3 regions of the Bacillus sp. LQ16 genome follow, and region 3 is predicted to be linked to each of the others. Evidence: riboswitches for the same ligand, from Rfam matches in the RefSeq annotation. Region 3 holds a riboswitch; each other region holds the start of a gene.
What was found. A riboswitch is a leader RNA that binds a small molecule or an ion and turns the genes downstream of it on or off. The one in region 3 is predicted to bind thiamine pyrophosphate.

Region 1: another riboswitch for thiamine pyrophosphate. It lies ahead of thiM (hydroxyethylthiazole kinase); the one in region 3 lies ahead of thiC (phosphomethylpyrimidine synthase ThiC).
Region 2: another riboswitch for thiamine pyrophosphate. It lies ahead of AC3EMB_RS02315 (MTH1187 family thiamine-binding protein); the one in region 3 lies ahead of thiC (phosphomethylpyrimidine synthase ThiC).

Annotation. Positions count from the first base shown of each region.
Region 1 covers NZ_CM173491.1:441,997-452,781, reverse strand. The annotation lists gene AC3EMB_RS02300 (anaerobic C4-dicarboxylate transporter family protein) at 1-814, shown strand, start outside; gene thiE (thiamine phosphate synthase) at 930-1,586, opposite strand; gene thiM (hydroxyethylthiazole kinase) at 1,604-2,413, opposite strand; TPP riboswitch at 2,486-2,598, opposite strand; partial or broken gene AC3EMB_RS02285 (toprim domain-containing protein) at 2,809-3,123, shown strand; gene AC3EMB_RS02280 (hypothetical protein) at 3,359-3,631, opposite strand; gene AC3EMB_RS02275 (autotransporter) at 3,651-4,331, opposite strand; gene AC3EMB_RS02270 (HlyD family efflux transporter periplasmic adaptor subunit) at 4,373-5,686, opposite strand; gene AC3EMB_RS02265 (peptidase domain-containing ABC transporter) at 5,679-7,898, opposite strand; gene AC3EMB_RS02260 (Blp family class II bacteriocin) at 8,141-8,347, shown strand; gene AC3EMB_RS02255 (Blp family class II bacteriocin) at 8,373-8,579, shown strand; gene AC3EMB_RS02250 (Blp family class II bacteriocin) at 8,605-8,811, shown strand; gene AC3EMB_RS02245 (DUF3278 domain-containing protein) at 9,033-9,539, opposite strand; gene AC3EMB_RS02240 (helix-turn-helix transcriptional regulator) at 9,542-9,736, opposite strand; gene topB (DNA topoisomerase III) at 10,296-10,785, opposite strand, start outside.
Region 2 covers NZ_CM173491.1:456,962-467,746, reverse strand. The annotation lists gene AC3EMB_RS02350 (thioredoxin family protein) at 1-276, opposite strand, end outside; gene AC3EMB_RS02345 (DnaJ family domain-containing protein) at 287-658, opposite strand; gene AC3EMB_RS02340 (glycosyl hydrolase family 18 protein) at 1,030-3,054, shown strand; gene AC3EMB_RS02335 (ABC-F family ATP-binding cassette domain-containing protein) at 3,501-5,045, opposite strand; gene AC3EMB_RS02330 (ABC transporter ATP-binding protein) at 5,441-6,190, opposite strand; gene AC3EMB_RS02325 (ABC transporter substrate-binding protein) at 6,187-7,185, opposite strand; gene AC3EMB_RS02320 (ABC transporter permease) at 7,182-7,955, opposite strand; gene AC3EMB_RS02315 (MTH1187 family thiamine-binding protein) at 7,927-8,247, opposite strand; TPP riboswitch at 8,349-8,450, opposite strand; gene AC3EMB_RS02310 (non-ribosomal peptide synthetase family protein) at 8,503-10,785, opposite strand, start outside.
Region 3 covers NZ_CM173491.1:5,090,838-5,101,622, reverse strand. The annotation lists gene AC3EMB_RS25940 (IS110 family transposase) at 1-192, opposite strand, end outside; gene AC3EMB_RS25935 (hypothetical protein) at 606-908, shown strand; gene AC3EMB_RS25930 (transposase) at 1,384-1,653, opposite strand; partial or broken gene AC3EMB_RS25925 (L-lactate permease) at 1,699-1,770, shown strand; TPP riboswitch at 1,842-1,957, shown strand; gene thiC (phosphomethylpyrimidine synthase ThiC) at 2,072-3,832, shown strand; gene AC3EMB_RS25915 (arsenic transporter) at 3,934-5,292, opposite strand; gene AC3EMB_RS25910 (cytochrome d ubiquinol oxidase subunit II) at 5,704-6,729, opposite strand; gene cydA (cytochrome ubiquinol oxidase subunit I) at 6,722-8,077, opposite strand; gene AC3EMB_RS25900 (hypothetical protein) at 8,333-8,482, shown strand; gene AC3EMB_RS25895 (transcriptional regulator) at 8,574-9,659, shown strand; gene AC3EMB_RS25890 (LysR family transcriptional regulator) at 9,707-10,591, opposite strand; gene AC3EMB_RS25885 (YhgE/Pip family protein) at 10,726-10,785, shown strand, end outside.

The DNA of each region.
Region 1 (10,785 bases), 730 kb from region 3:
TATTTTAAAAGTGAGTATTCCCTCCACTTTCATTGCTTGTATGTTAGCAGCATTCGTTGCTAGTAAGATGGGAAAAGAATTAAGTGAGGACCCTGAATACTTAAAACGATTAAAAGAAGGAATGATTCCTAAGCTTGAAGAGAAAAAAGAATTTGTAGGTGTAAAGGGCGCAAAATTATCAGTTATCCTTTTCCTTGTAGGAACCTTCCTTGTTGTACTTCTTGGTTCATTTGAAGCACTTCGTCCAGGATGGATAGTCGATGGGAAGTTAGCTCGCCTTTCCATGCCGAACACAATTGAGATGGTTATGTTAACTATCGCGGCTCTTATTATTATTTTCTGTAAACCAAATGTAGAAAGCATTGTGTCTGGTAACGTCTTTAAAGCAGGGGCAACAGCAGTTGTTGCTATTTTCGGTATCGCTTGGATGGGAGATACTTTCTTTAACGGAAACTTAAATATGATTCAAGGATCTATTCAGCATTTAGTAACAAGTGCACCTTGGCTATTTGCCATCGCGCTATTCATTCTATCTATTTTACTGTACAGCCAAGCAGCAACAGTACGTGCCTTAATGCCACTTGGACTATCCCTTGGTATTCCACCAGCACTACTGATTGCAATGTTCCCTGCAGTAAACGGATATTTCTTCATTCCAAACTATGGAACAATCGTTGCTGCCATTAACTTTGACCGTACTGGTACAACAGGTATCGGTAAATACGTATTAAATCATAGCTTTATGATTCCAGGTTTAATCGCAACATTTACTTCTATCGGCATTGGAATGCTTTTAATTTCTATTATGTTTTAAAGAAAAAGCACAAACCCTTATTTAAAAAGGTTTGTGCTTTTTTAATCAAACGTTTGTTTAAAATTTTGGGCAGTCCATTTCTCCATGTAGCACTTAAAATACTACACGTCCTTCCCTACAAACTTCTCTTTACTTCTTCAGCTAATTTTCTCGTACTTTCATACGCAGATTCAGCTAAACTAATTGCTGAAATAACTGAAACACCGTCCGCACCCGCTTCTATAACTGCTGCTGTATTTTCAATTGTAATCCCACCAATACCAACGATCGGCACTGTAATTCCTTGTTCTCTAAAATAAGCTAATCCTTTCGTTCCTTGAACCGCTTTCGTATCTTTTTTCGTACTCGTTGTGAAAATAGGTCCAACGCCTAAATAATCTGCTCCATTTTCGATTGCAAAGCGTGCTTCTTCAATTGTATGAGCAGATACGCCGATAATTTTATCTCCCATTTTTTCACGAACAGATGTAATTCCTTCATCATCTTGTCCTACATGAACACCATCTGCATCTAATTCAATGGCTAATTCTACATCATCATTTACAATGAAAGGAACACTATATTCCTTACAAAGCGTCTGCAATTCTTTTGCAAAGCGCACTCTATCTTCTCCGATTAAAGAACCTTCCCCCTTCTCGCGAAACTGAAAAAGTGTCACTCCACCATCTAACGCTTCTTTCAATACAGCTAAAGGATCCTTCGTGCAGTTATTGCTTCCCATAATAAAATACACTTGTAATAACTTAGACATTTTCTTTGTTTCAATGCGCATCGTATGTTTCATCCCCCTTACTCTAACTCCTCAATCTTTCCATACTTCTCAATATCACCAGCAGTAGTATTCGCTAACTGATTTAAAAATTCAATTTGGAAACTACCAGGTCCCTTTTCCACGGTCTTAGCAGCTGCCAGTTCCGAAGCTACACCATAAAACGTTAATGCTGCTACTGCTGCTTTTACATAATCTTTTTCCACTGCTACAAATGCTCCTATTACAGACGTTAGTAAACAACCTGTTCCCGTAACTTTCGTTAAAATAGGGTGACCGTTTCGAATAACAATAGTTCTCTCTCCATCTGTAACAACATCTTCTTTTCCAGTAATAACCGCAACTGTATTTAATTCGTCTGCTGCCTGCCTTGCAATACTTACAACATTGCCATTTCCAGTACCAGCGTCTACCCCTTTAATTTCCCATTTCTCATTAATAACGTTTGCTATTTCAGCCGCATTGCCGCGGATAATTGCTAAATCTATTTCGGCTGGAATATGTCTCGCAACTTCTGTTCGATACGAAGTTGCTCCTGCACCAACTGGATCAAATAGTACTGGCACATTGTTCACATTTGCTGATTTACCAGCAAGTAACATCGCTTCTACTTCCTCAGGACGAAGTGTTCCCATATTTAATACTAAAGCTCCAGCAATGCTAGCCATTTCTGCTACTTCTTCTTTTGCATACGCCATTACAGGCGATGCCCCAAGTGCCAACAAACCGTTAGCAGTAAAATTTGTTACAACAACATTTGTAATATTATGAACGAGCGGATTAGATTCTCTCACCAAATCCACTACTTTACTAATTTCTTTCATATTCATCCTTTTCATCTCCTAACTATAATGATGGGAGATACACAAAAAGGCACTTTGCGCGTACGCAAAGTGCCTGAATATGTGCTTTTACACTCTCCCTACGCTGGCATTATCCAACAGGTTCAAATGGTCAATGACGGACTAGTAGCCATACTCTCAGTTTGTATCCACAAACTCCCATGTGTTTCTTATTCATCTACTTCAAAGTCTACTCTTATTCTAGTAAAATAACAAGTTCTTTACTTTTTCTATTTAATATAGAAGCAACTGATAAAGTGAAACTTTAATTAGTTGGGATTTTGTTCCCTCCATTAAAAACCGATCAAATATGGAGCGAAACTGAATCTCAAGAAGATGTATGCTATATTTAACTTATGGAAATTTGAAAGGATGTTTTTAATATGTCAAAAAGCGTTGTAATCGCTGAAAAACCTTCCGTTGCACGAGATATTGCTCGTGTACTGAAGTGTGATAAAAAAGGAAACGGCTATCTTGAGGGTAGTAAATATATTGTAACTTGGGCTTTAGGTCATCTCGTTACATTAGCAGATCCAGAAAGTTATGATGTGAAATATAAAAAGTGGAATTTAGAAGATTTACCGATGCTACCTGAGCGTTTGAAATTAACGGTTATTAAACAAACTGGTAAACAATTTAATGCTGTAAAAAGTCAGCTACTTAGAAAAGATGTAAATGAAATTATTGTAGCAACAGACATCGACTTATCTCTATAAAATATATCTGCACATAAATTCTAAAACACCTTTCATCCTTCATTTAACAATGATATCTAATATATTTATAATTGCACATAAAAAGAAAATTGTACGTTAAGACTAGCTTTCTTATTAGGTGTATTTTCCCTAAAGAAAAGGCACCCTTTCGAGTGCCTGCCACCATGAGCTATGTTATTTGAAAGAATATAGGCTCAAGTTTATTATGGTAGTAAATTTATAAATTTTGATAGTAGTTACAATAAAATGTATTAAGTTTTAAAACAGCTTGTAATACTTTTTTCGGATCATTTTTCTCAAGCATTTGTGTAATTGATAAATAATATAACTTGTCATTTAATTGGTTTAATTTTATGGTCATTCTTAACCCTTTAAGTTCGTTTAGCATTAAATGATATCTTTTAGCATCGTCGGGATTACTAGGGATATTTTGTTTTATAATACGCTCACAATCTAGAGCTAAACTTATAAATTCATGATGATTTGTCATGCTATCCTCCTAATAAATTTTATTGTAACCAACTGTTATCTATCTTATTAATCCAGTATTGCATAGCTCCACCTTCTCTATATTCTTGAACTATACTTGTACCTTTAAGATATTGAGTTTGCGAAGCTGTAAATCCTTTAAGTATTCTCGTTCCTTTAGGTACCGTGATTTTATATTGTATATTAAGCGGATTCCCCCAAGCTTCTAATACGGCTAACTCATTTCTAGTTTCTTCAATATTTCTTTCTTTATCTCCCCACCAATAGCCAAGACCATATTTAGATTCCGGTTCACCAGCCTTGCTTCTTCTATATAAAGTAAGTAGCTGATCAGTCTCTATAATTTCTATTTTTAATTCCTTAAATGCTAATACATCCGAATTTGTTTCTTTAAAATCAAAATTAGAAAATCCTGAAGAACGTATTACCTCTCTCTTTAAACTTGCTCGTTCCATTATACTCAGATTTAAATTATCTATTTTATCTAGGGCCTGATTCATTTCTTTAACTGACCAATTATTCAAATCACTATTTCTAATATAGCTAATTTTTTCTCCTAGATTAATATTATCATTAAAAACACTAGTCATTTGCTCAATATTGCTTAAATTGATGTTTTTTTCCTTTGCATATGTAACCGATAAAGGAAAAGAACTTATTAATAAAATTAACATGATTATAATAGAAAAATACTTTTTCATACTTAATTCTGTCTCCTTATATGAATCTATTTTTAACTATTTCAATTAGAAATAAAATCTAATTTTCTTAAAATAAATTTCCATACCGTTTCTTCTCCTGTAATGACAGAAGCTCTACCAACCATTCCTGTATGTAGTTCTTGTAAATCTTTTGTATCAATTGTGGCTTCTAGTTCATACATATACCCTTTAGTATTTTTATCAAAAGTAGGATATGCTGATACATATGTTATTTGCCCCATTTGTTTATCCGTTTTCTGTAACTTAAACGAATATTGTACTTTATCTCCTTTTTTTATTCCTTTTATCTCTTGAGCTGGTAATAAGATTCTTACTTTTTTTTGGTCTTCTTTTGGGATAATCGAAACAATTTCTTGGCCAGGATTAATTAAATCCCCTTGTTGTAAGATGGCAGGAAATTGTACAATCCCGTCTTTTTGTGCTTTTATAATTGTCGTTTCATTTTGATGACGCAGTCCATCTAACTCTTGCTTTTTAATAAATAGTTCTTGTTCTAGGGATTGAATACGTTGATTCACTGAAATCATAGATTCTTCTTTATATTGTTTTAAAGCATCTTTCTTTTGTTCTTGCTTTCCTTCTTTAGTAACATCCACTTTTGTTCTTTCATGCTCTAAAGTTTCTTTTCGTTGTTGAATACGCTTTTCTACACTATTTTTTTGGGATTCTAAATTTTCTTTTTTATCATCCATTACTTGTTTTTGTTCTTCTAATATATTTTCTTTTGTTTTTTGTTTTTCAATTATGTCTATTTCTCTTTGGATATTTTCGTTTTCTGCAATTAATCCTTGTAAAACTTCATCTTGTTCGCTTGAAATTTTACTATTTTCTATTGTTTTTATTTCATTGTCTTTTTCATTTTGTATAGATTGATATCTTTGATCATAAGCCTGATATTCTTCTCTTATTTTTTTATCCACATCATCAAGAAAAGAAGATTTATGAGACTGGATACTCTCTTTCAACTGTTCTAACATCCCTTTTTGTTTTTCTAAATGTTCCACAATTTGATTCATCTGATTTTGTTTATCTGTTAATTCCTGATTTTTTAATTGAATTAAAATATTTCCTTTTTTCACTTCATCACCAGGCTTAACAGCAACTGTATCAACCACACCTACAATTTGAGTACGAGACACACTTGCATCTGATTTTCCTTGTATCATTGCCGTTCCCTTACTTACAATATCTATCTTACTGACATAAGCCCAGATTAAGAAAACAAATAAGCTCATCAAAAGAAAAACAAGTAATCCAGCAATAAAACGAGGTGGTTTTCTTTCTAATAATTCCTTACTATCAGTTAGTTGATCAAACGAATAAAGCTTACTCATCTTGAACACCTCGCATTACATAAGATTGAGATTCTATGTGTTCTATATGAACAGTTTGATTCTTCCACAAACGGTAATACTCTCCTTTATGGAATAATAATTCTTCATGGGCGCCTTGCTCTTTAATATTTCCTTGTTCCATCACGAAAATTTGATTTGCATGCTGTATTGTACTTAATCGATGCGCAATCATAATTACAGTAACTCCTTGTAATCCCAACTCCTTTAACATATCCGTAATATGTTTTTCCGTTGTAGAATCTAAATTACTTGTCGCTTCATCTAAAATTAAGATATCTGGTTTTTTTAATAACGCTCTTGCAATTGCTAAACGTTGTCTTTGTCCACCAGATAAATTGGACGCATTTTCTTCTAAGAGAGTTTCATAACGTAACGGTAATTCACCGATAAACTCATGTATACAAGCTTGCTTACATACGTCTATAACCTCTTCTAGAGTAACTGGTCGTGCTAAACCAAAACATAAATTTTCATAAATAGAAGCACTAAAGAAGAATGACTCTTGAGAGACATATGCAATTCGATCACGTAATGCAGTACGGCTTATCTCTTTGATATGATAATCATCATAATATATATTTCCTTGCTGAGATTCATAATAATGCATTAATAGTTTTGAAATGGTTGTTTTACCTGATCCACTCTCTCCTACAAATGCTACTTGACTACCTGACTCAATTGAAAAACTTATGTTATTTAGTACATTTTTACGTGTTCCATAACGAAATGTAACATTTGAACATTGTATTTTACCTGATAATTTTTTAGGAGATACTTTATTATCCTCTTTTTCACTCTTTTCTTGATCTAAATCAAAAATTTCATTTAATCGTTCTCCAGCGACTAGTGCAGATTGCATGGTAGGCTGAATACCAATCAAATTTTCAATTGGATTTAAAAAATATACTAAAAGTGCATTATATGTAATTAACTCACCTATCGTCATATTCCCTTTTAATACTTGTATGGAACCAACCCAAAGGATGATAGTTCCACCAATTAATTCAAGTCCCATTTTAATAGAACCTTGTAAATTGGATAGCATTCCTCTTTTAAATACATGCCTTAATAGATTAATAAAACGACTTTCAGTTTGAAAAAACACTTCTTTTTCTGCGTTATAAGACTTTACAGTTGCAATTCCATTTAAAGATTCTACTAAATAGGAATTTAATTTTGCATTACTTTCCATTTCTTTGCGATTAATAGATTGATACGGCTTATGGAAGGCAAAAATAATACCAATATAGAAAGGTATTATTAATAAAGTCACACCAAATAAAATAGGACTATGGACATATAACAAAACAGCTCCTATTGTAACCATTAATGTATCAATCATTAAAGTAACTGTTATGGTTGACAAAGCATCGCGTATTTTACTTGCGTCCATAAATCGAGAAATAATTTCGCCCACTTTTCTTGTTTCAAAGAAATTCATTGGTAATCCTACAACATGACGATAATACCCAAGCATTAAATGAATATCTATTCTCCTACTTAAATATAAGATTAAATGAGTACGAAAATAAGAAAGCAGTATCTTAAATATATACAATATAATAATTCCAATTGATACAATATGAAGTGTCTGTATCAATTGATTCGCCACGATATCATCAATTAAAAATTTAAAATAAAATGCTCCCAATAACCCAAATAAATTAAAGAAAATAGAAGCAAAAAACAATGGTATTAATAAACTTTTTTGTTGTTTTAATAATACAAGAAATCGTGAAAATGTTCCCTTTGATTCTTTTCCTTTTTGAAAATTTTGTCCAGGAGACATTAATACAAGAATACCTGTCCAAATTTGACAGAATTCTTCTAACAAGTACGTAACCAATCCCTTTTCTGGATCAGCAATATAAATTTTATTATCTTTAACCTTATGAATTACTACATAGTGTAACAAACCACCATTGACTACAACATGAGCAATTGAAGGTAATGGAATTTCTTTTAAATCTTCGGGTTTTGTTGCTTTTACAGCTTTTACTTCAAACCCTAGTTTTTCACCAGCCTCCATCAAACCTTTAATATTTGTTCCCGCTAAATCTGTACCAGCCACTTCTCTAATCTTTGAAATAGAAGTAGTAAACCCATAATGGCGAGAAATCATCGCTAAACATGCTGGACCACAATCTTTTAAATCCTGTTGCCTAATACAAAAAAACTCTTTTTTGAACAAAATCGCAGCCTCATTTCCTTTATATTTAAATATAACAAGTTAAATATTATATCTAAATATAATAAAAAAATAGACAATATGTAATTTTGCATATTGTCTACCTTTCCTGGAAATAAGTGTTATTATAAAACCCGTGATTGTTATATCGCGATTAAGAAATTTTAATAATAACATTTTTATACTATTAACTAATTAATTACGTGTAATAATCAAAAACATAATAATAAGGGGTATGAATCATTATGAAATTAGAATTACTTACAGAAAAAGAACTTTTAGAAATTTCAGCTGGTGGGGCTGGTAAATGTGTAGCAGGTATCGCTTCTGGCGCAGTTGGTGGATTCCTAACAGGAGCTAGCTACACTTGGGAATTTGGTCCTGCTGTAATTTATGGCGGCGGAGTAGGCGCTTTAGCTGGCGGCGTTGCTGGCGGAATTGCTGGTTGCTAATAAAAAATAAAAGGAGAATCATATTATGAACTTAGAGACACTTACAGAAAAAGAACTTTTAGAAATTTCAGCTGGTGGAGCTGGTAAATGTGTAGCAGGCATCGCTTCTGGCGCAGCATTAGGATTCCTGAATGGCGCTAGCTACACTTGGGAATTTGGCCCCGCTGTAATTTATGGCGGCGGAGTAGGCGCTTTAGCTGGCGGCGTTGCTGGCGGAATTGGTAGTTGCTAATAAAAAATAAAAGGAGAATCATATTATGAACTTAGAGACACTTACAGAAAAAGAACTTTTAGAAATTTCAGCTGGTGGAGCTGGTAAATGTGTAGCAGGCATCGCTTCTGGCGCAGTTAGCGGATTCCTAACAGGAGCTGGATACACTTGGGAATTTGGTCCTGCTGTAATTTATGGCGGCGGAGTAGGCGCTTTAGCTGGCGGCATTGCTGGCGGCGTTGGTGGTTGCTAATAAATTATATATCTAATAATGATTAGAATGAAAAAAGCGATTAAATTAGGTTTTTAATTTAATCGCTTTTAATTTATATAAGCTAGAACTAGCAATTGTAATATGTATAAAATTTCTTACCTTCTAATGGTATGCTTAAAATATATGTTATCCAATTTTAGAATTTACAGAAAGAAGGGTTTAATTCTATAGACCATATTTCACTTATATTCTAATTTCAACTAATATAACTTTTTCAAATTAAATAATGAAATTACATACATGCTAGAACCAAAGAATAGGCCTGCACAAACCCATATAATAATATCAGAGAAAGAAACTGATATTTTTCCTGAGCTTAAATAAGGAAAAACATAACACATTAATATAAACATTTCAAAGGTCCAAAGCAAACCCGCTCTAATACTAGATTTTTTAATCTGTTTTTTCTTTTTAAAAAATTCTTCTTTTGTAGAGCACTCTATATCATTCAATCTTTTCTTTTTTAATTTCCACATTAGATAGTTAGCGTAAAGCATATTGACCACAAAGGTAATTATAGTTCCTATGGATAAGGTGTGATTAATAGTATCAACTACTAGCATAATAAACATAGCTAGTATATTTACATACCATAACATTAACCCTGCAATAGCAAACTCTTTGTTTATTTCTTGTATTTGATATTCATCTCTTTCGCTTACTTTGTTTATAAATCTTAAGTACATTTTTTCTAAGATATTTTTCATTATTACAACTCCTCCCAAAACAAATCATTTAAAGTAACTCCAAGGGTTTGACAAATCTTAATACAAAGATTTAAAGATGGATTATATGCGCCTTGTTCAATTAAACCTATTGTTTGCCTGCTAACATTTGTCAATTTTGCTAATTCTCCTTGTGTCATACCTTTTTCAAGTCGAATCCGCTTAACTTTGGTAAGCATCTAAAAACCCTCCAATACTATAGTTTACTTTTGTTAGTTATATATTACATTTGTTTTTTATATATGTCAAGCGTCATATATATATGAGATCCCAGTGCGAATTCCGACATAAAATAAGCCGAATTTTCTATCCTAAGAAAATTCGGCTCTCATTATTTGGAGGTAATCACTAATTTTTTCATATTTTTCTTCATATTCTTTTATTCATAAGCATTATTTTATATTATAATTAACACATTTAACATGCTATATCAGTTCAGTTATATGTGAAATTCCATTTTAAATAATTCATTTTGAATTTTCTTGAACTACATTTTCCACAACAAGAGGGAAAGAACAATCCGCAATACTCCTCAAATTTTCTTTTCTATACCGTATCAATGATTGGAATTTCACTTTAGGAATCCCTTGTTTTTTTAATAAAAATCTCCCTTTATAGAAGGGGATAATATGGTACAACTTTATTTAAAAGCTACATCCATATTGGTTAATTTAAATTGTACATAACAAAAAAGAATTGCCCATCAAAACTTTAGATAGACAATTCCTTTTTATTCATTTAATCAAACTTTAATTTCTTTAAAGCTTCTGCGAATGGGTTGTTTAATGGCTCTTCTTCTTTTTTCTGTTGTTTCATATATTTTTGAACGTCGCGTTTATCAGCTTTATTTCCAGATTCTTTTTTACGTCTTTCTTGGAATGTCGATAATTTCTCGCGATAGCCACATTTACATGCAAAGATTTGACCTGCACCTTCACCACGTAATTCCAGTTTCTTCTTACATTGCGGGCAACGAGCATTTGTTGTACGAGATACATTTTTACGGTGTCCACATTCACGGTCTTGGCATACAAGCATTTTTCCTTTTTTGCCGTTTACCTCTAGCATTGGTTTACCACAGTCTGGACAAGACTTCGTTGAAATGTTGTCATGTTTATATTTTTTATCACTCGATTTAATTTCAGAAACAATTTCCTTCGTATAGTTCTTCATTTCGGAAATGAATACTTCTTTTTTCAGTTTACCCTTTGCAATTGCCTCTAGCTTT
Region 2 (10,785 bases), 750 kb from region 3:
AAGTGAAATGAAGCGCGATTCTCGAAGGATCTCTTTTCCATTATAAAATAATAAAATTGTCGGTCCTGTAAATACGGCATATCGCCCCGCAATCTCTTGCATGTCTTGTAGTAATATCTCTATTTTCTCTACGTAATCATAATTCTCTAATACGCAATTTACTTTTCTTAGCATAACATCACAAACACCACAATTTTCCGTTTTAATAAACAGAAGTACCAATTGTTGTTCTTCGATATAGGTCGCTAATTCTTCTATCGTTTTAAATGTAGTCATCTTATCCCTCTTAGCGTAATTTACGAAATACTTTTTCTTGATACATACGAAAAGCTGAACTATCTTTAATCTTTCTCTTTTCCATTACCTGCTGAAAACGAAGCGTTTTTACTGTTAACTCTTCTCTTAATTTCTTTCTCTCTTCTTCATCATAACAGCAAGCAATTAGATCCTCTATTTTTAATATATCTTTTTGTAGTTCCATTTCTGGTGGAATCATTCCCGCATTTTTTAAAATTTTATAACTCATTCTAAGTTCTGGAGGTACCATTGAAAAATCTTCTAATTGTAGTGGTTTTCCTTTTCCCGGAAGATAATCAAGATCACCATTCCGTATTGCTTTTCGAATTTTTTCTTCAGCAATGTTCAAAAACACATCCACACTATTCCCTCCTTTACATATTTTTACTATTATTTTACATGATATTTCCTTATCTTTCTACGTCTTTAATAATTGGCTCCATACAATTTTTTCTCAAATTTATTTATAATGAGCTATTTCCTCCCATACCGATCTTTCGTTTTCATATATAGTTTGTATTCAAGCCTTTTTGTATTGAGAAAGTCTTTTACAACTGAATAAAGCGTTTACACTAAATCTTACATTTGTTACGATTTAATCACCCCCAGCTCCCTTGTATAGACTTCGTGATGTCTGATCATTTTATCTAGACGTTTCATACGTCTAGATTCATTTTGATTTATTGGCGTATGCCTTTAAATATATCTTTTATTTTGAAAGGAGAAATGGCTATGAGGTCTCAAAAATTCACACTGCTATTACTATCTCTACTACTTTTCTTACCTCTTTTTCTCACAAATTTTATTACTCCAAATCTCGCATTAGCAGATTCACCAAAGCAAAATCAAAAAATTGTTGGGTACTTTCCTTCGTGGGGCGTTTACGGACGTAATTATCAAGTTGCTGACATTGATGCATCAAAACTTACTCACCTTAACTATGCTTTCGCTGATATTTGTTGGAATGGAAAACATGGAAACCCTTCTACTCATCCTGATAATCCAAATAAACAAACGTGGAACTGTAAAGAATCTGGTGTACCATTGCAAAATAAAGAGGTTCCTAATGGTACTCTTGTACTCGGGGAACCATGGGCTGATGTTACCAAATCGTATCCTGGCTCAGGTACAACTTGGGAAGATTGCGATAAATATGCCCGTTGCGGAAATTTCGGAGAACTAAAACGATTAAAAGCTAAATATCCTCACTTAAAAACAATTATTTCCGTTGGTGGCTGGACTTGGTCTAACCGCTTTTCTGATATGGCCGCTGATGAAAAAACAAGAAAAGTATTTGCTGAATCTACAGTAGCTTTTCTTCGCGCATATGGGTTTGATGGCGTAGATTTAGACTGGGAATATCCGGGCGTTGAAACGATTCCTGGTGGTAGTTATCGTCCTGAAGATAAACAAAATTTCACTCTCCTTCTTCAAGACGTCCGAAATGCTTTGAATAAAGCAGGTACTGAAGATGGCAAACAATATTTACTAACAATCGCTTCAGGTGCAAGCCAACGCTACGCTGATCATACAGAGCTAAAGAAAATTTCTCAAATACTCAATTGGATTAATATTATGACATATGATTTCCACGGCGGATGGGAAGCTACTTCTAATCATAATGCAGCTCTATATAAGGATCCAAATGACCCAGCAGCAAATACGAATTTTTACGTAGATGGTGCTATAAATGTTTATACAAATGAAGGTGTTCCAGTCGATAAACTAGTATTAGGCGTACCCTTTTACGGACGTGGCTGGAAAAGTTGTGGCAAAGAAAATAACGGACAATATCAACCTTGCAAACCAGGTAGCGATGGGAAACTTGCTTCTAAAGGTACTTGGGATGATTATTCTACCGGTGACACAGGTGTGTATGATTACGGTGATTTAGCAGCCAATTACGTTAATAAAAATGGTTTTGTACGCTACTGGAATGACACAGCTAAAGTACCTTACTTATATAATGCGACTACAGGCACATTTATTAGCTACGATGACAATGAATCTATGAAATATAAAACAGACTATATAAAGACGAAGGGTTTAAGTGGAGCAATGTTTTGGGAACTAAGCGGGGATTGCCGTACAAGTCCAAAATATAGTTGTAGTGGTCCAAAATTACTTGATACGCTAGTAAAAGAATTACTTGGTGGACCTATTAGTCAAAAAGATACTGAGCCACCAACGAATGTTAAAAATATTGTAGTTACGAATAAAAATTCAAACTCAGTTCAATTAAACTGGACTGCATCTACTGATAACGTAGGAGTTACGGAATATGAAATTACTGCTGGAGAAGAGAAATGGAGTACAACAACAAATAGCATTACAATTAAAAACTTAAAACCTAATACAGAATACACATTTTCAGTAATTGCCAAAGATGCTGCTGGAAATAAATCACAACCTACCGCTCTTACTGTCAAAACGGATGAAACTAATACGACACCTCCTGATGGAAATGGCACTGCTACATTTTCAGTCACTTCGAATTGGGGCAGCGGTTATAACTTCTCGATTATAATCAAAAATAATGGAACGACTCCTATTAAAAATTGGAAATTAGAATTTGATTATAGCGGCAATTTAACACAAGTTTGGGATTCTAAAATTAGTAGTAAAACAAATAATCATTATGTAATTACAAACGCAGGATGGAATGGCGAAATTCCTCCTGGTGGATCTATTACAATTGGTGGTGCAGGAACAGGTAATCCTGCCGAACTTTTAAATGCCGTCATTAGCGAAAACTAGACGTAATATCCATTAATTATTTCACTAAAGTTTGAATTTAGGTTCGAGCAAGACTTCCTAAATTCAAACTTTTAATTTTATGAAAAATCAAAAATATTACAATAACCTATTATAATTATATTTAGTTTCTAATATGAAGTTTATATGAAGTTCATTTGAATTTTACATGAATTTCCTTTAATTTCTATTGTCTTCCTATAATATCCACATTATCCTTTATATATAGGAATTATTTTCATTCCGTTTTGAACTATCTATATATATAAAGAAAGATAGTCACCTGTTAGGGAAAGGCTTTCGTATTATTATAAATATAACAAAAGAAAAAGCACGCTTATAAGCGCACCATAAGAGTGCTTCTTCATACAATTCTCATGTAAGAGTTCTCGAAAATCATGTTAATCACAAAGAAAAGGCATTAGCTCATAAAAGCTAATGCCTTTTCTTTATTCATATTGTTCAGCATTCCAATCTTCTATATTCCATACTTTTGTTATCCACGATTCATAGAAAGAAGGTTCATGTGAGACAATTAAAATCGTTCCTTTGTATTGTTGTAACGCTTCCTGTAAAGCCATCTTAGTTTCTACATCCAAATGATTAGTCGGTTCGTCTAAAATTAAAACATTGCTTTTCGTTACGATAAGTTCACATAAACGCACTTTCGTTTGCTCTCCACCGCTTAATAAACGAATAGGTTTTAATACGTGTTCTTCTTTCAATCCACACTTCGCTAATGCTTGGCGCGCTTCTTTCTTTGTCATATCTGGTCGTTCTGCCCAAACTTTCTCTAACGGTGTTATTTCTGAAGCAAACTCTTCCTGTGCAAAATAAGCAGGATTTACTCGGTCCCCAACAAAAATCGAACCGCTTAGCGGCTTTATTTGACCTAATAACGTTTTTAATATTGTCGTTTTTCCAATACCATTCTGACCAACAATAGCTATCTTTTCTCCTTTTTTCACTTGTAAATTCAAGTCTGGAAATAACGGCTCACTATAACCCACTCTTAGTTTCTCAGCCTGTAATATACGACTTACTGGTTCATTATAAACAGTACAAGCAAAACAGGACTGAGGTACATTATTTACCTTTTCAACCCTTCGCATTTTCTCCAATACTTTCTCTCGACTTTTTGCCTGTTTTGCTTTTCGAATTTTATTTTTTTGAATAAATGTTTCTAACTGAGCAATTTCTTTTTGTTGTTTCACATACGCCGATTGTAATTGTTTCCTTTGTACTTGGTAACTTTGTAAAAACTTTTCATAATCCCCTACATATCGCTTAACTTTTCGTTCTTCTAGATGGTAAATGACATTCGTAATATTGTTCAAAAATACTTCATCATGCGAAATGATAATATAAGCTTTTTCGTACAGTTTCAAGTACGATTGCAACCATTCTATATGTGCTGTATCTAAATAGTTCGTTGGTTCATCTAGCAATAAAACATCAGCTTTTTCTAGAAGAAGCTTTCCTAGTAATAACTTTGTCCGCTGTCCTCCACTTAACTTTGAAACATCCTTTTCCAATCCTATTTCAAACAGCCCTAAACCAATTGCCACTTCTTCAATTTCTGTATGAATTTGATAGAAATTAGAGTTTTCCAATATAGTTTGTAACTCTCCATACCTTACTAACAATTTTTCTACTTCTACTGCTTCAGCCATCTCTTCTGCAATTTTTAACATTTCGTATTCAATCGCATACAAGTTAGAAAATGCACTTTGCAAGTATCCTTCAATTGTTATTCCTTCTTGTAAATCTATATGCTGCTGCAAAAATCCAACCTTCACATGTGGAAACCATTCAATGTTCCCATCATCATGTATAAGTTCTCCTGTTAAAATTCTTAGCAGTGTTGATTTTCCAATCCCATTTTTCCCTACTAACCCAACATGCTCCCCCTTTAATAATCGAAAGCACGCATTATATAAGATGGTTTTCTCACCATACGAATGACTTAAATTTTCTACTGTTAATATACTCATTTTTTTCTCTCCTTTACTTATCGTCCATAAGCTAAATAGAGAGACCAACAGTATGAAGCCTTATTTAATTATGCATATAAAAATGGGTAAGGTGAATACACCTTACCCATTACATATTATCGTAAAAAAGGATTAAGGTTCTTTACCTGCTGTCTTCAATTTAGCTTAATCTTAAAAAATGGGCAGACTTCTCCCATATCAAGCTAAAACCATTTGAAGAACAGTTGATAAAGTCATTTTATCCTTTCACTCCTTTAACATTTGTTATATTAAGAGTATAAACTACTCTGTTATATTCTATTCTCTATTTTCCCTTTTGTTCCTTCTCCATCTTTTCATATTCTAAAAAAAGCCTCTTAACAGTAATTATACTAAAAACTGTTAAAAGGCTTTTTCTATTTTTTCATATAAGGAGCTAACACACTTAAAATCTCTTCTTTATCCTTTTTTAATTCGAGTGATGTTAACATATCCATCGTTCTCGGTCTAGGTAATTTCACTTGTACCTCGCCAACTATTGACGCTGGTCTTTGAGATAAAATAAATACGCAATCTGAAAGCAAGATTGCCTCATCTAAGTCATGTGTAACCATAACGATTGTTTGCTTCTCTTGATGCCAAGAGTTTAAAAGCCAGCTATGTACTTCCATTTTTGTAAATGCATCTAACTTTCCAAAAGGCTCATCAAGCAGCATAATTGGCTTTTCACATAAATATGTGCGCAGAAAACTAATTCTTTGACGCATACCACCAGACAATTCATCTGGATAATGGTCTGCATATTCATCTAGTTCGAACTGCTTTAATGCTTCCATTCCTTCTGTCAGCCTTTGTTTTTTCGGCTTTCCTTCAATTTCTAACGGAAGAACGATATTTTGCAAAGCTGATCGCCACGGTAGTAATAAATCTTGTTGTGGCATATAACTAACAACATCTTGCTCTTGTACTTGCTTATCTTTATACATTACGTTCCCGCTTGTTGGTTTTTCAACATTTGCAATCATGTTTAATAATGTGCTTTTCCCGCAACCACTCGGTCCTACAAAAGAAACAAACTCTCCCTCTTGTATAGAGGCACTAATATTCTCTAATACATTCTTTCCGTCGAAAGATTTCACTATATTTTTTATTTGTAATCCGCTCATTTTTCACTTGGAAGGAATTCATTTGTAAAAGCATCTTTTACATCGATTTTCTTTTTAATAACTTTGTTGTCATATAAGAAATTCATGTAATTCGTCCAAATTTCTTCCTTCTGTACTCCCCATGCTTTCGCATCATCTTGATACTTCGTACTTAACCATTTCTGGCTTTCTTGAACTAAATCTTTATTTACATCTGGAACAGCTTTAATTAAAATATCAGCAGCTTCTTTCGGTTCCTTAATTGCAAAATTATAACCTTCTGTTGTTGCACTCATAAACTTTTTCACAAAGTCTTTATCTTGCTTCGTATGTTTTTCACTCGTAATAATAACAGGACTATAGAAATCAAGCGCTGGATCTAAGTCTTTCACCATAATCGTATTTAACTCTTTTCCTTGGCGCTTCGCTTCAATACCATCCCAACCGTAATAAATCCATTCGAAATCTGCATCACGGCCGATTGATTTAAAGAAATCTGTTTGTCCTAAGAGGATTTTTTCAACTTTATTAAAATCAGCTTGATGCTTATCCATAATCGTCTTTAATGTCGCTTCTTCCGCTGGTCCTCCCCAGCCGCCATAACGTTTACCTTCAAAATCTTTCGGTGACGTCATATTATCTTTCTTAAGCGATGCAAACGCTGAAGTGTTATGCTGAATAATCGCTCCTACAGATACAACAGGAATTCCTTCCACACGAGCTAATGTTACATTTTCTTGTGCGCTTATTGCGAAGTCTGCTTTTCCTGATGCTATCATTTGCTCTGCTGTTACATTGTCACCTGGTTGAATAATTTCTACATCTAATCCTTGCTTTTTGTAATAATCTTTCGTTTGCGCTACATACAAGCCAGTATGATTCGTATTTGGAAACCAATCTAATACTACTTTTACTTTTTGATCTTTACTTGCACTTTCTTCTTTCTTCGCCGGATTACATCCAGCCACACCTACCGCTACTAAGGCAGCTAACATAACTTTCAAACCTTTTTTCATTTTCTGCCGTCCTTTCTATATATCCATGGTGCTGTTATTCTTGCCATAAACTCTACGATAAAATACAGGCATAATGTCACTATAACGATGATTGCTGCAACACCAAATACTCGGGCAGTCAAAAAGGATTTTGTAGCCCTCGTAAGCATAACGCCTAATCCTTCACTTGCACCGAGCCATTCTCCGATAATTGCCCCCATTACGCTATATGTAACTGCAATTTTTAAACCGGAGAAAAAGTATGGAAGCACTGCTGGAAATTTTACTTTCTGGTAAACTTGCCATTTTGTCGCCTTCATTGTTTGTAACAGCTTCAACATGTTTTTATCTACTGTTTGAAAACCTTCTAAAATACTAAGCGCAATTGGGAAGAAACAAACGAGTATTACGACCATTACTTTCGGCAACATCCCATATCCAAACCAAATAATAAATAGCGGTGCAAGTACAACAATTGGAATTGTTTGCGAAATAACGAGCAATGGATTTATTAAAATACGAAATAACGGTATAACGTCCATAATAATTGCGATGCTCGTCCCCAATAAAATTGCAAAGAATAGTCCAATTATAACTTCCTGCAGTGTTTGCATCGTATTTGGTAATAGTAAATCTTTCATCCCAATTAATTCTTGAACAATGGCAGAAGGCTTTGGTAAAATCCACGGTTCGATTTTAAATAATGAAACAGATCCTTCCCATATCGCAATGAGAAGGATAAGCCAAATAGTTGTAATAAGTTTAGATTGCTTCTGGTTTTGCATATTCATCACGGTACTTCCAAACCTTTTCATCTATCGTTACACCAGTGCTTGGACGATAATGGATTTTAATAGAAGTAATCACTTCTTCTGCTCCAGCATCGACGCAAGCTTGTTGCGCACGTTTAACGACATCAAGAAGTACATCTAATTCTCCTTCCAAAGTTGTTTCCATTGCCCCTACTTCATAACGAACTCCCGATTGTTGCACAACTTCAATTGCTTTATCGACAACAGAATATACATCTTTCGTTTTCGCTTGTGGTACTACTGAAAATGACATTGTAACTTGTTGTGACATAATAAAATCCCCCTTATAAAATTAGATTTCAAAAATAAGAAAAGGCTTTCCTACTGCGTAGGAAAGCCTTGTATGCAAGTTATTATAGAATAACATATGCTACATCACTTTAAGTAACTCCCTACGCTGGCATTATCCAGATCAGGTTGAGGGTCGATGTTTACTTACATCCTCTCAGCCAATTGGCTCCCCGGTCCTTAATTCGTTTTCATTGTAGCATGATTTATTTTATTGAACAAACAAAAGCATGCATAATCATTTCATTATTTTTGGAAAATATCCAACTTTTTCACCATGAGCTAATAACTGCTGTATAAATTCTTTATTGATTGCTGGTACTATCAATTCTTTTTTCTTAATCCATTCATTCGTTCTACGCGTACCCATTACAATCTCAGATTGCTGCGCTCCATCTCCTGCAACTTGAGAAGCAATTAACTCTGCTATTACTTCATTTTCCTTCGCTAATTCAAGTCCGGTATTTACATATTCTGAAAGTGGAACCATTTCAAGATTGTATCCACACTCTCCAATTAACTGTATAAATTGTTCAAACTCAATTTGATGTGGATGACAAATATGTAACGTCTCTCCTACAATTTGCGAATCTTTTAAATACAATACAATTGATTTACTAGCAAAATCAATTGGTGTGAAATCAACTTTCCACTTCACATTTGGTGCTTTCCCAATTAATAGCATTGTTTTAATAAGACGATAAAATGCGTTTCCTTCAATATTTTGTTGGAACGAACCTGTTTCTGAATGACATGCTAAATTACCTGCACGATAAATATTTCCGCGCAAACCATTTTTCATTGCTTCACGAACAATGTTTTCCGCTTGTAGTTTACTATTTGAATATACATTCTCTAAGTCTACACTGTAATTAAAATCACCAGTTTTCATGTATGTATCCCATTGATCTACCGCTAATTCTAACGGGATACCAATTGTAGAAATAAAATGGAATGTAGCACCTTTCTCCGCTAATGCTAGCATACGGCTAGTTCCTTGGACATTTATATTTTCAAATTGTTTTACATCTCCAAAATGTCTTACATCTGCACCGCAATGAATTATCGTATCCATCTTAGAACTGATGAACATAAATTCTTCTTCGCTCATCCCAAGATACTCTTCCCCCAGATCACCAGCTACGGCCTGTATACGCTGTAACCATTCTTCACATATATCACTAAAGTAGCCTGTTAATGTATCTATAATTCTTTGTTGCACATCTTTGGTTGGTCTTACTAAACAATAAATAGTAGCAGATGTATCTCTCAACAATTCATATAATATGTGTGATCCTAAATAACCAGTAGCTCCTGTTAAAAAGACATTTGAAATCTGGTTTTCTTCCAAAACGTTTGCATACGTGATAGTATCTGGTTCGTGAATCACTTTATATTCACGAAATACTTCTTCTTTCTCTACTTTTACTTCTCGCTCAATTCGAGCTAATCCATATATCGTTCTTTCTTTAAAGAAATCTTGAATTGTTAAATGTGAAAAATCTTCTTTTAACAATGTTAAGACTCGTAATACTTTTAATGAATGTCCACCAATTGTAAAGAAATCATCATGCACTCCAACTTTTGAAATTCCTAATACTTCCGCCCAAGCGCGCGCTATTTGTTTCTCTGCTTTATTAGAAGGTGCAACATATTCTTGTAGACGAACCGGTTCATACTTTTCTTCTAACTGAGCTAACTTCTTAACATCAATCTTTTTATTAGGTGTAAGTGGTAATTCATTAATATAAATTAGTTTAGATGGCACCATATAATCTGGTAATTGCTCTTGTAACTGATAAACTAATTCTGGTATTTCTTTTTTATTTAAAGTTGTATAGAACGCGATTAAATATTGGCTACCTTCCTTACTCTTCTTAGCAAACACAGCATTTTCTTTTATATTATGATTTTGAGAAATTTTACTTTGGATTTCTCCTAGTTCAATACGATGTCCTCTAATCTTTACTTGATCATCTTTCCGATGTAAAAATTCTATATTTCCATCCTCTAACAACTTAACAATATCACCTGTTTTATATATATTAACTATAGGATTGAAAGGGTTCTGAATAAAAGCTTCAATTGTTTTATTAGGCTTATTAAAATACCCTTTTGCTAATCCTACTGAATCTATATATAATTCACCAGGTACACCAATTGGACAAAGATTCATATTCTCATCCAAAATCATAACTTGATAATTAGCACATGGTTTACCAATGGGAATACTCGCAACATCCTCATTTAACTGACTAGGTATTTTATAGGTTGTCGTCACTACAGTACATTCTGTCGGTCCGTATACATTATGAATTTCAACATTTGTACCTATTCTTTCTCTCCACAATTTAATAACCTCTACAGGCAACATTTCACCGCCAATCGCAATTCTTTTTAGGGAAGCTAGCTTATATATATCTTCTTCTGCTAAATAAGTTGCTACTTGTCGAACAAAAATTGTTGCTAATGCCAAGATCGAAGTTGCTTTCACTTTATAGATTGCATTTGCAAATGCTTC
Region 3 (10,785 bases):
AGTAGATTCCATACCAATGACAATTTTTTTATAGTTGTACAACTGATGAAAATGGAGAACATCCTCCTTAATGGCGTTGGCACCATTCACATCGTTTGAAAGACAAATTTCTTTCAAAACAGTGTCATGACTGTCAAGAAAACATACATCAAGTTTTTCAGAGCTTACATCAATAGCTACGAATAATCTCAAAGAAAGGACCTCCTTTCTTTGAATAGTATTTGGAATGAGCTTGGATACTGTGGGATCTCCCTAGAGTCCAAAACATAGCCACAACCTCGCGTATGAGTATTCAATGATTGCCTTCATCTAAGCTGCCCTCCCACCAATATGAGAGGTAAGTGAAGGAAACCGATACAGCTTGTGCGTATGCAGTGCATTTTGGTCTGGGTCACAGTCTTTTAACGTGGTCGAACTACAGGAGGAGTAAGCATATTCCCGATGGATCCATTTCCACACTTCCATTATCTGGGGAAATCCCCCAGTATCCAAGACTAAATTTTACCCATACATCATTTTTTTGATGTAGCTCTTGAAGATAAAAACTATTTAATTTTCAAGGAACAGTTATTAACTTAAAACTTATTATACGAGGAGGGTGTATCATGAAAAAAATATGCTTTGTATTAATTGTCGACGCTGGTATAAATTATGGTTCAATATTTTCTCTACCATTTTTAAGGAATCAGAATGATTTGAAGGAATATTTTTCTAAGTATTATGATGTTTCAATTAATTATATCAGGGATAAAAACTCAGTTGACTATTTGGTAGTTCCCAAACCGTGTCCAGCTTTTGATAATGAAAATAATCTTCCAATAATTGAAGTACCAGCAATCTTATTTATGGAAAAGAATTTTGAAAAAATAAAGACTTATATAGACAATTATTTTTCTAATAACTCATAAAGAAAATAAAAGTACAGTAAAAAGAAGTCCGATAAAAAACGAGTGGTGTAGAATATTTCTATTAATCATTCGTTTTTTATTATATTTACATATATTTTTTAAAAGAGGATTATAGACGTTCTGAAAAAAATTAATTATAACAAGAACAGTGTTCGTGCTACTATCTACGGTTATTTTTTGTATTAAGTACCCCTTTAACTAACAAGACAATAAAAAAATTAACATATTAAGGAAATAATGTTACAATAAATGTAAGAGCTTTCTCTTTGAGTTTTAGCTCTGAATAATAAAGATAGTTAAATCACTAAATGGAGGAGCAGGTCAATTTTGTTCCTTGTATAGTAAATTGTTACCTATCTCTATTGCAGGTTGTATGGCAGGTAGCAGTTGTAGCGAAATGCAGCAGAGACAAAGGCTCTTTGTCAAACGGGACTGATGAATGTATTTGGCAAGTAAAAAATGGTTCTTTCCGGAGTTAGTTGAAAAGTCTCATTCTCTCCAAAAGTAGAATCTTTGTCCGCAATGTGGAGAATTTGCATCGACCATACATGATTCTTTTAATAAGCTTTAACTTGTTTATGCTCCCTTCGGCAAGACCATTATTATTCTCATAAGTTACCGCATTTCTGACAGCTTCAATATCCCCGGCTAATCCATTCGTAAAGCTCTTAAACTCTTGTATATTAGTATTCTTCATTTTCTCAATACAATGGTCGAAATTCTCAACACTCTTTGTGGTGAAGATGTTTTTAAACTCCCATGTTAAGTCATAAACTATTTTTACAATAGGGTGTTCTTCGTAATTATTGCTGGTATTATGACGTATGTTCAAGCATATTATTTAACGTGGATGATTCCATAAAGAGAAAAAGAAATAACCTTTGCATTTTTCAGATTATCGTGTATGATGGGAAAGTATTGAAAATTAAATCAGTGATAAACTAGGGGTGCCTAACGTATGCGTAGGCTGAGAGAGAAGCGCGTGAACTTCTTAACCCTTTGGACCTGATCTGGCTCGTACCAGCGTAGGGAAGTTAACGGCTTTACATAATGATGTCTTTTATGAGCCAGGTCCTTATTTTTTTATGGACCTGGCTCTTTTTATTTTGGCATGCGCTGGCCATATCTCGTCCTTGTCACGAACAGGGGAGGCAACAAAGGTTATGAAACAGTCTGTTTCAGCTGAGCAAATTGAATTGAAATCGAGTTTACCAGGGAGTAAGAAAGTATATGTGGATGGACCACGCGCAGGCATGAAAGTGCCGATGCGTGAGATTGAACAAAGCGAAACGAACGGCATCCCAAATCCTCCAGTCCGTGTGTATGATACGAGCGGACCTTATACGGATCCTGAGTATAAAGTGGAGTTAGAAAAGGGGATTCCAACGCCGCGCCATTCTTGGATTCTGGGGCGTGGTGATGTAGAAGCATACGAAGGGCGTGAAGTGAAACCAGAGGATGACGGTGTGAAAGTGGCTTCGAAACATACACCTGTTTTCCCGCAGATGGATCGCAAGCCACTTAGAGCAAAGCAAGGTGCAAACGTTACGCAAATGCACTATGCACGTAATGGCATTATTACGTCTGAGATGGAGTATGTTGCGATTCGTGAAGGGGTAGAGCCGGAGTTTGTTCGTAAGGAAATCGCAGAAGGCCGCGCTATTTTACCAGCGAATATTAATCATCCAGAAGCTGAACCGATGATTATCGGGCGGAACTTTCATGTGAAGGTAAACGCGAATATCGGAAACTCTGCTGTATCTTCTTCTATTGCAGAAGAAGTAGAAAAGATGACGTGGGCTACTCGCTGGGGTGCAGATACGATTATGGATTTATCTACAGGTAAAAACATTCATACGACGCGTGAGTGGATTATTCGTAATGCGCCTGTACCAGTTGGAACTGTGCCGATTTATCAAGCGCTTGAAAAGGTAAATGGAATTGCAGAAGATTTAACGTGGGAAGTGTACCGTGATACGTTAATTGAGCAAGCGGAGCAAGGCGTGGATTACTTTACGATTCATGCTGGTGTATTACTTCGTTACATTCCAATTACTGCAAAGCGTACGACAGGTATCGTTTCGCGCGGTGGTTCGATTATGGCGCAGTGGTGTTTATTCCATCATAAAGAAAACTTCCTATATACTCATTTTGAAGAGATTTGTGAAATTATGAAGCAGTACGATGTTTCGTTCTCTCTTGGAGATGGATTACGTCCAGGATCGATTGCAGATGCAAATGACGAAGCACAATTCTCTGAGCTTGAAACACTTGGTGAATTAACGAAAATTGCTTGGAAACATGATGTGCAAGTTATGATCGAAGGACCTGGACACGTACCGATGCACTTAATTAAAGAGAATATGGAGAAAGAGCTTGATATTTGTCAGGGCGCGCCGTTTTATACACTTGGGCCACTAACGACAGATATTGCACCAGGTTATGACCATATTACATCGGCAATTGGAGCTGCGATGATCGGTTGGTTTGGAACGGCGATGCTTTGTTATGTAACGCCGAAAGAACATTTAGGTTTACCGAATAAAGATGATGTACGCACGGGTGTTATTACGTACAAAATTGCAGCGCATGCGGCTGATCTTGCAAAAGGACATAAAACGGCTCATCAGCGTGATGATGCACTTTCAAAAGCACGTTTCGAATTTCGTTGGCGCGATCAATTTAATTTATCTTTAGATCCTGAACGTGCGATGGAATATCACGATGAAACGTTGCCTGCAGAAGGGGCAAAGACAGCTCACTTCTGTTCAATGTGTGGACCGAAGTTTTGTAGTATGAGAATTTCACATGATATCCGTGAGTATGCAAAAGAAAATGATTTAGAAACGACAGAAGCAATTGAAAAAGGAATGAAAGAGAAAGCAGAAGAATTTAAAGAAGCTGGTAGTCATTTATATCAATAACACATTACACCTCTTTACTTGATTGATCACACTGTAGTACCTAACTTTATTATAGAAGAAGCCCCATTTGCTAAGACGGTAGCAAATGGGGCTTCTGTTGTTTATAAGGCAAAGAAGAGATGTACCCAGTAGAATAAGAGGAATAGTGTGACGACTGTTGTGAGCGGGATAACGATAAGGGATACACTTAAATAGTCTTTCCATTTTACTTTAATTTTGTTTTGTTTCAGAATATACATCCAAATGAGTGAAGCTAGTGTACCAATTGGTAGTAATAGTGAACCGATGTCACTACCAATGATGTTTGCAAGATAGATTGTTTTTAATGTGACTGGATCTAGTCCCATTTCTGTTAATGTAATTGTACCAATCATAAGGGCAGGATGGTTATTGAAGACGTTAGAGAGGATGGATACAAGTCCGCCCATTGCAAAGCTAGCATAGAGTAGATGCTGATTCACAATTGGCTCGAGCCATTGTACAAGTGCAGCTGTTAATCCTGCGTTGTGGAGTCCGTAAATAATGACGTACATAGAGAAGGCGAAAATTAAAATGTGCCACGGTGTCTTTTTCAAAATGTCGACAGGATTTGTTCGTAAGTAGTACCATCTCCAAATGAGAAGAACGAGTGAACCAAGTACTGCAACGATTTCAATTGGGATGGATAAGAAGGATGCAACGAATAGAAGACAGCGCATAAGGAAGACGAAACCTAATACTTTTAACATGAATCTTGTCCGTTTTTGTTTCGTATCAACAGAATTATTTCCTTTTAGTGGATGGAAGTTTTTCGTGAAGAAAATTTCTTCAATATCATATGAAGAAACAGGTAATTTTTTCGGAAGTTTTTTCTTCAAAACTGTATACATGAGCCATGACATAAATAATAAGCCTAATGTTGCAGGTACAAACATCATAGCAGTATGCATATAAAGAGTCATATTAACGATATTTAATGCGATTAAATTTACGATATTACTTACACCAATTGGTGCACTAGATGCCGTAGCGATTAAAGCACCACTTAATAAATAAGGAATTTGCTGATGAGGTTTTAATTGAAGATTTTTTAGAAGAAGAATTAAAATGGGAGTTGTAATTAAAATACTACCGTCGTTATTAAATAAAAGAGTCATAAGAAAACATAATAATTGAATATACCAGTATAAGCGGCGTCCAGAACCCTTTGCTAAATTTGCTAGTTTCGCTGCGGACCAATGGAAAAAACCGAAGCTTTCTAATATAACTGCCATGACGATGGTCGCTAATATTGTTATGGAAGCACCGCCAATTTTACTTATAATATCCATGACGTCTGGTTTTGATACAAGTCCAGTAATTATGATGATACCAGCTCCGATTGCTGCTGGCCACGCTTCATTTAAACCTCGAGGCCGCCAAAAGATAACAATCATCGTTAAGAAGAATACAATAATAGTAATCCATATTTCAATGCTCATATTTTGCCTACCTTTCTATTTTCCCTTGAATAGATGTAGCTTGTCTCAAGGTTATATTGGTAGTATATTCAGCAAAAAATAAGAAGAACTAGACGTATAACGAGATGAAGCGAATATGTGTTTTTCATGCTAAAGGACAAGTGTCATTAGTAGTGAAATAACTATTGTGATAGGAGTCTATAAATTGATTGGGCAGTAAGGTAGTAAATGAGATTTATATAGGTGTAACTGAAAATATATCAGCGATTATTGAAATATATCGGCGTAACTCAAAATATATCAGCGATCATTGAAATATATCGGCGCAACTCAAAATATATCAGCGATTTTTAAAATATATCGACTTATCGACAAAACATGACAAAAGGAGCCCATCCCAAAATGCCTTTTGGAACAGACCCCAAGACTATATTATTTTTCCTTCAAAAAAGTACGATCCTTCAAGAATAAATTCCAGAAGAAAATAAATCCTGGTAATAAAATTGCAATCCCAATTGCGTATAGAATGAGCAGTGCATAGAACGTTTCTGTCGTTGTAAAGCTTGTAAATACAGTTACGTCAGGATAAATAATATAAGGTAAATGCGCGACGCCGTAAGCGTAGCTTGCAAATGCATATTGAGCGACGACAGCTAAAACGGCAATGCGAGGATATCCTAGTGTATTGTACTTTTTGTTTGTCCACCAAAGGGACGAGTATCCGATAACGAATAAAACAATAGAAACTGTAAACCACGGGAATTGCTTTATTAATCCTTGCATAAGCCAATGTGTTTCAGGATCCATTACAACGAGGGCGATGATCGCCGTAACGAGCGTTGCAGGACCAAGGATGATGGCATTTCTTCTATAAATTCTATACGTATCTTCTGAACTTTGTTCTCTCGCAAAATCAGCAAGAAAGAGAGAGGAGAGAAATAGTTCAGACGTTATTCCGAAGAGCATATAGCAATAGATAACCGGGCTAGAAAGAAGTTTTCCATACAAGAGTACTTCTTTTCCTTCAGACATTGTAATATAGGCTCCCTCTGTAACGGGTAAAACGGTAATTAATAGTGCTGGAATTAAGAGACCAGTAATACCTGAAATAACCCGAAGAAGGTACTGATATTTCGGCAAGGAGTAAGCAAACACCATAAATGTACTACGTACTGCAACGAGCACTAAAATTAACATAACTGGTACGAACATTACTGTCGCAAGGGTAAAGGCCGCTTTCGGAAAGAAGCCGAGAAATGCGACAACGACGAAGACGAGAAACGTATTTGTTACTTCCCAAGTTGGTGATAAGTACCGATTCGCAAGTTTGGCAGCGAGCGTTGGATGTTTTGCGTATACCATGCCCCAAAAACCAGCACCAAAATCGATGGACCCTAGTATACTGTATACGAAAATAAGGGCCCATAAGATGATGATTGCAATACTTTCCTCATGCATGAGAATCGCCTCCTTGGTGTTGTAAATCATTCTTTAATGGATGTCTTCTAAAGAATGTACGTAGAACAAAGACTGTTAAAATAGCGAGTCCAATATATAAAATGATGAACAAAACAAATAAAGGACCGACGAAATCAGCGCGTGTAGATGCATCGACGGTACGTTGCATACCATAAATTGTCCATGGTTGACGACCGCTACAACTGAAAATCCAGCCGAATTCAATACCGAGCATCATAATTGGTCCGCATGCAGCAGCCCCCCAAAGTAGCCACTTCGGTAGTTCTGTTCCCTTTTTTCGGTAAACGAAGTACCAATATAAGAGCGCAATTGCTGCAACTGCAAAGGTAAACGCAGCAGTGCCGACCATTAAGTTGAATAGTGTATGTGTATAAAATGGTGGCCATGTTTCTTGTGGGAATTCCTTTAAACCTTTTACGACAGTGCTAGGGTCTAGTCCCACTAATAAGCTAAGCATGTTTGGAATTTCAAGTGCGTAGTTTAGTTCAAGTGTATTAGGATCCACAACTCCGCCAATGGATAGCGGTGCGTGTGATGTCGTTTCAAATAAAGCTTCAGCAGATGCAAGTTTTTCAGGTGAGTGTTTATGTAAGGCAATCGCTGATTCATGTCCTGAAAGCCACATCGTAGCGCCTGTAATAAATGTAACGACAAGCCCTAATAGTAGCCCTTTTTTATGATAAGCAATTTCACGTGTACTTAAATTTTTCTTCAATAATTTAAATCCAGCGATAGAAGCAATGACAGCCGCACCAGTTGCATAAGCCGTAATAACAACATGGAATGCACTTGTGCCAAAACTCGGATTAAAGAAAGCTTTCCACGGATCAACGTTAAAAACAGATCCATCTGGATTCATTGAAAAGCCTGCTGGTGTATTCATCCATGTATTTGCTGATGTAATGAGTACGGCGGATGCCGTGGCACCAAGCATGACGAAAAATAGCGAGATTAATCTCATAAATGGAGGAAGTTTATCAGCTGCATATACGTAAATCGACATGAATAAAGCCTCCAAAAAGAAGGCGAAAATCTCAATTTGGAAGGGAACAGAAATAACTTGCCCAACAATTTTGGCGAAACCAGGCCAAAGAAGTGAGATTTGCACACCAACAATTGTTCCAGTTGGAATTGCTACACCGAGAAGAATAGCAAACGCCTTTGTCCATCTTTTCGCCATAATGGCATAGTCGGAGTCTTTCTTCCAGTGATAGAGTATTTCGCTTATAAAAATCATCAATGAAAGTCCGACGCCAAGTGTTGCAAAGATAATGTGGAATGCTAATGAAGAACCAAAAAATGCTCTTGCTAATGTTACCGTATCCATATGTAAACTCCTCTTCTTTTTTGCCATTATTTTCTGATTGAATTGGAAGATTTATTCAAAAAAACTACCAAAAATATATATGTATTTAAAAAGTGAATATGATAATATAATGTTGTAATATTTTGAATAGAAAGAAATAAATGGTTGGTCATGTTTTGTTTGTTTTTTGCTCAGGAATCTTTTATAATCTTTTATGCGAACATAAGTTCTGTTTTTCGGAATCAAGAAGTTTATGTGAAATGGAGAGGGTGTTTTATGTATCCTGAAGTCATTAAAAAGATGGCATTTTCAAAAGAGCATAGAGATTTATTATTGAAGCTATATAATAAAGAAATTACGCGTCGTGAATATGATCGACTTGTACAATCGCTATATAAACCTTCTAAAGAGGTTTGTGAGGGATAGAAATGGGGGAGACAATCTAATAGATTGTCTTTTTTAAATTTATGTATGTTCTGATAAAATTAAGGTTAGCCTTACTAGGGAGGTGAAAAGATTGCGGAAACGTTTATATATAGGGATTGGAGTTATCTTCTTAATCGCTTTAGGTGGAATTGTATTTTGGTCAGCTTTACAAGGAAACCGTACAGAAAATTTTATTTTAAGACATATGGTGAATGACAATGGAACACTTGCCACGTATCGTTTAGTAGATACTAAGGCAGGTACGGGTGAAGCTAAGGGACGTGAAGCATTATCAGAATCGGCGGGATTATGGTTACAGTATACACTTGATAAAGATGATCAGGCGTTATTTGATGAGCAAGTAAAGGTTATTCAAGATAATTTCATATATAAGAATCATATCGTTTTATGGAAACTCTCTGAAAAGGGAGAGAGGCAGTCAGCTACAAATGCACTTATAGATGATCTTCGTATTATAGAACAATTATATCGTGCTTATGAAATGTATAAGGAAGAGCGTTATAAAAACCTTGCCGATCAATTAAGTGATGCTGTACTTCGTTATAATAAAAAAGATAATTATTATGTTGATTATTATGATGCAGATGCCGGGAAACAAAATAATTTTGTAACAACATCATACATAAATCCGCGTGCATTCTCCTATATGAAGAAGTACGGCAAAGTTTCTGCTCAGCAATATCAGGAAGTCGTTCAATTTTTAGCGGATTATCCAAGGCATGGATGGGCATTCCCAAAAGAGTATAAAGAAGATGGTACATTTACGTACGATAAAGAAGTGAATCTTATTGACCAATCATACGTTGCATATCATCGAAGTTTAGGAGATCTTTCATCAGATGCTTATTTGGAATTTATAAAGAAGAAGTTCCAAGAGGATGGAAAGCTATACGGTCGTTACAATTTAGAAACGGGAAAACAAACTGTGAATTATGAATCGCCGGCCGCGTACGGATTAACGATTTTGTACGTACTACAAACAGGTGATACAAAGTTTGCGAAGGAATTGTATGATCATATGTCCACATTCCGAAATGACAACGTATTTAGTAGATATTACGGTGGATATGTAACAGGTGAAAATAATAATACGCATATTTTTGATAATGTACTACCACTTTTAGCTGAAATGGAATTAAAAAAGAGTGAACAATAAAAGGTGCCACCATATGAGGGTGGCACCTTTTATTTGTTCATATAATTTTACGTTCTAATATTAGAGAAGTAGTCAATCACAAATTCACGGAATTGCTGAGCTGTTTTTGATAAGTAACGTTTTTTTGACCAACTTAATCCGATGGTTCGCTGACAAGTGGGTTCAATAATACGCAACTTGCTTGATGCTAAAGTAGAGTTTTTTAATAAAGTTAAACTTGGAACAAAAGCGATGCCGAGACCTTGCTTAATGAGGTCGCTAATCACGGTCGGTTCATCTACTTCAAAAGCAATATGCGGAGTGAAACCAGCTTCTTTGCAAAATTCATCCGTTAAGTGTCGAAATCCATAGCCAGTGTTCATACTAATAAACGGTTCGTTTTTTACTTCATGCAGGTGGATATTTTTTCGGCCTGATAAACGATGGCCTGAAGGGACGACTAAGAAAATTTCTTCTGTAATAAGTGGTTCCCAAACAATCTCCTCACCTTCAATTGGCACAGAGGAGATACAAAAGTCAATTTCTATATTATCTAGTTGTCGTTTCATAGAAGGAGTGGATGCAAGAAATTGTTGGAATCGAACGTTAGGATGTTCTAGTAAAAAAGAGCCAAGTAGTTCTGGTAATATTCTTGGAATAGAAACGGCCAGTGTAATAGAGCTTTGTTGTAATTCGGCTAAATCTTTAATTTCTCGTTCTCCTTCACTTAATTCATGAAAAATACGTTCTACTCGTTTTAAAAATACTTTTCCGAAAGAATTTAAAGTAATCTGTCGGCCTTGGCGATCAAATAAAGGGACTCCTAAATCCTTTTCGAGTCTAGCAATTGTTTTGCTGAGTGAAGGTTGCGCGATATGCAATTCTTCAGCTGCCTTTGTCATGTGTTCTAGTCGTGCAACTGTCTGAAAGTATTTTAACTGGAGCAGTTCCATTTCGAGTCTCCTTTCTATAGACCAAAAGGAATGAATTAATAATTAAAGATGTATTATACAGTATGTAAAGTGACGTGTATAGTAAATCTGTTAAACCATTCGAAGGGTGTTAAATTAGAAGAGGAGTATGTTTCATGAAGGGAATTAAACTTATATTTAAAGATTGGAAAGCGATGTGGCACCATAAACATGGA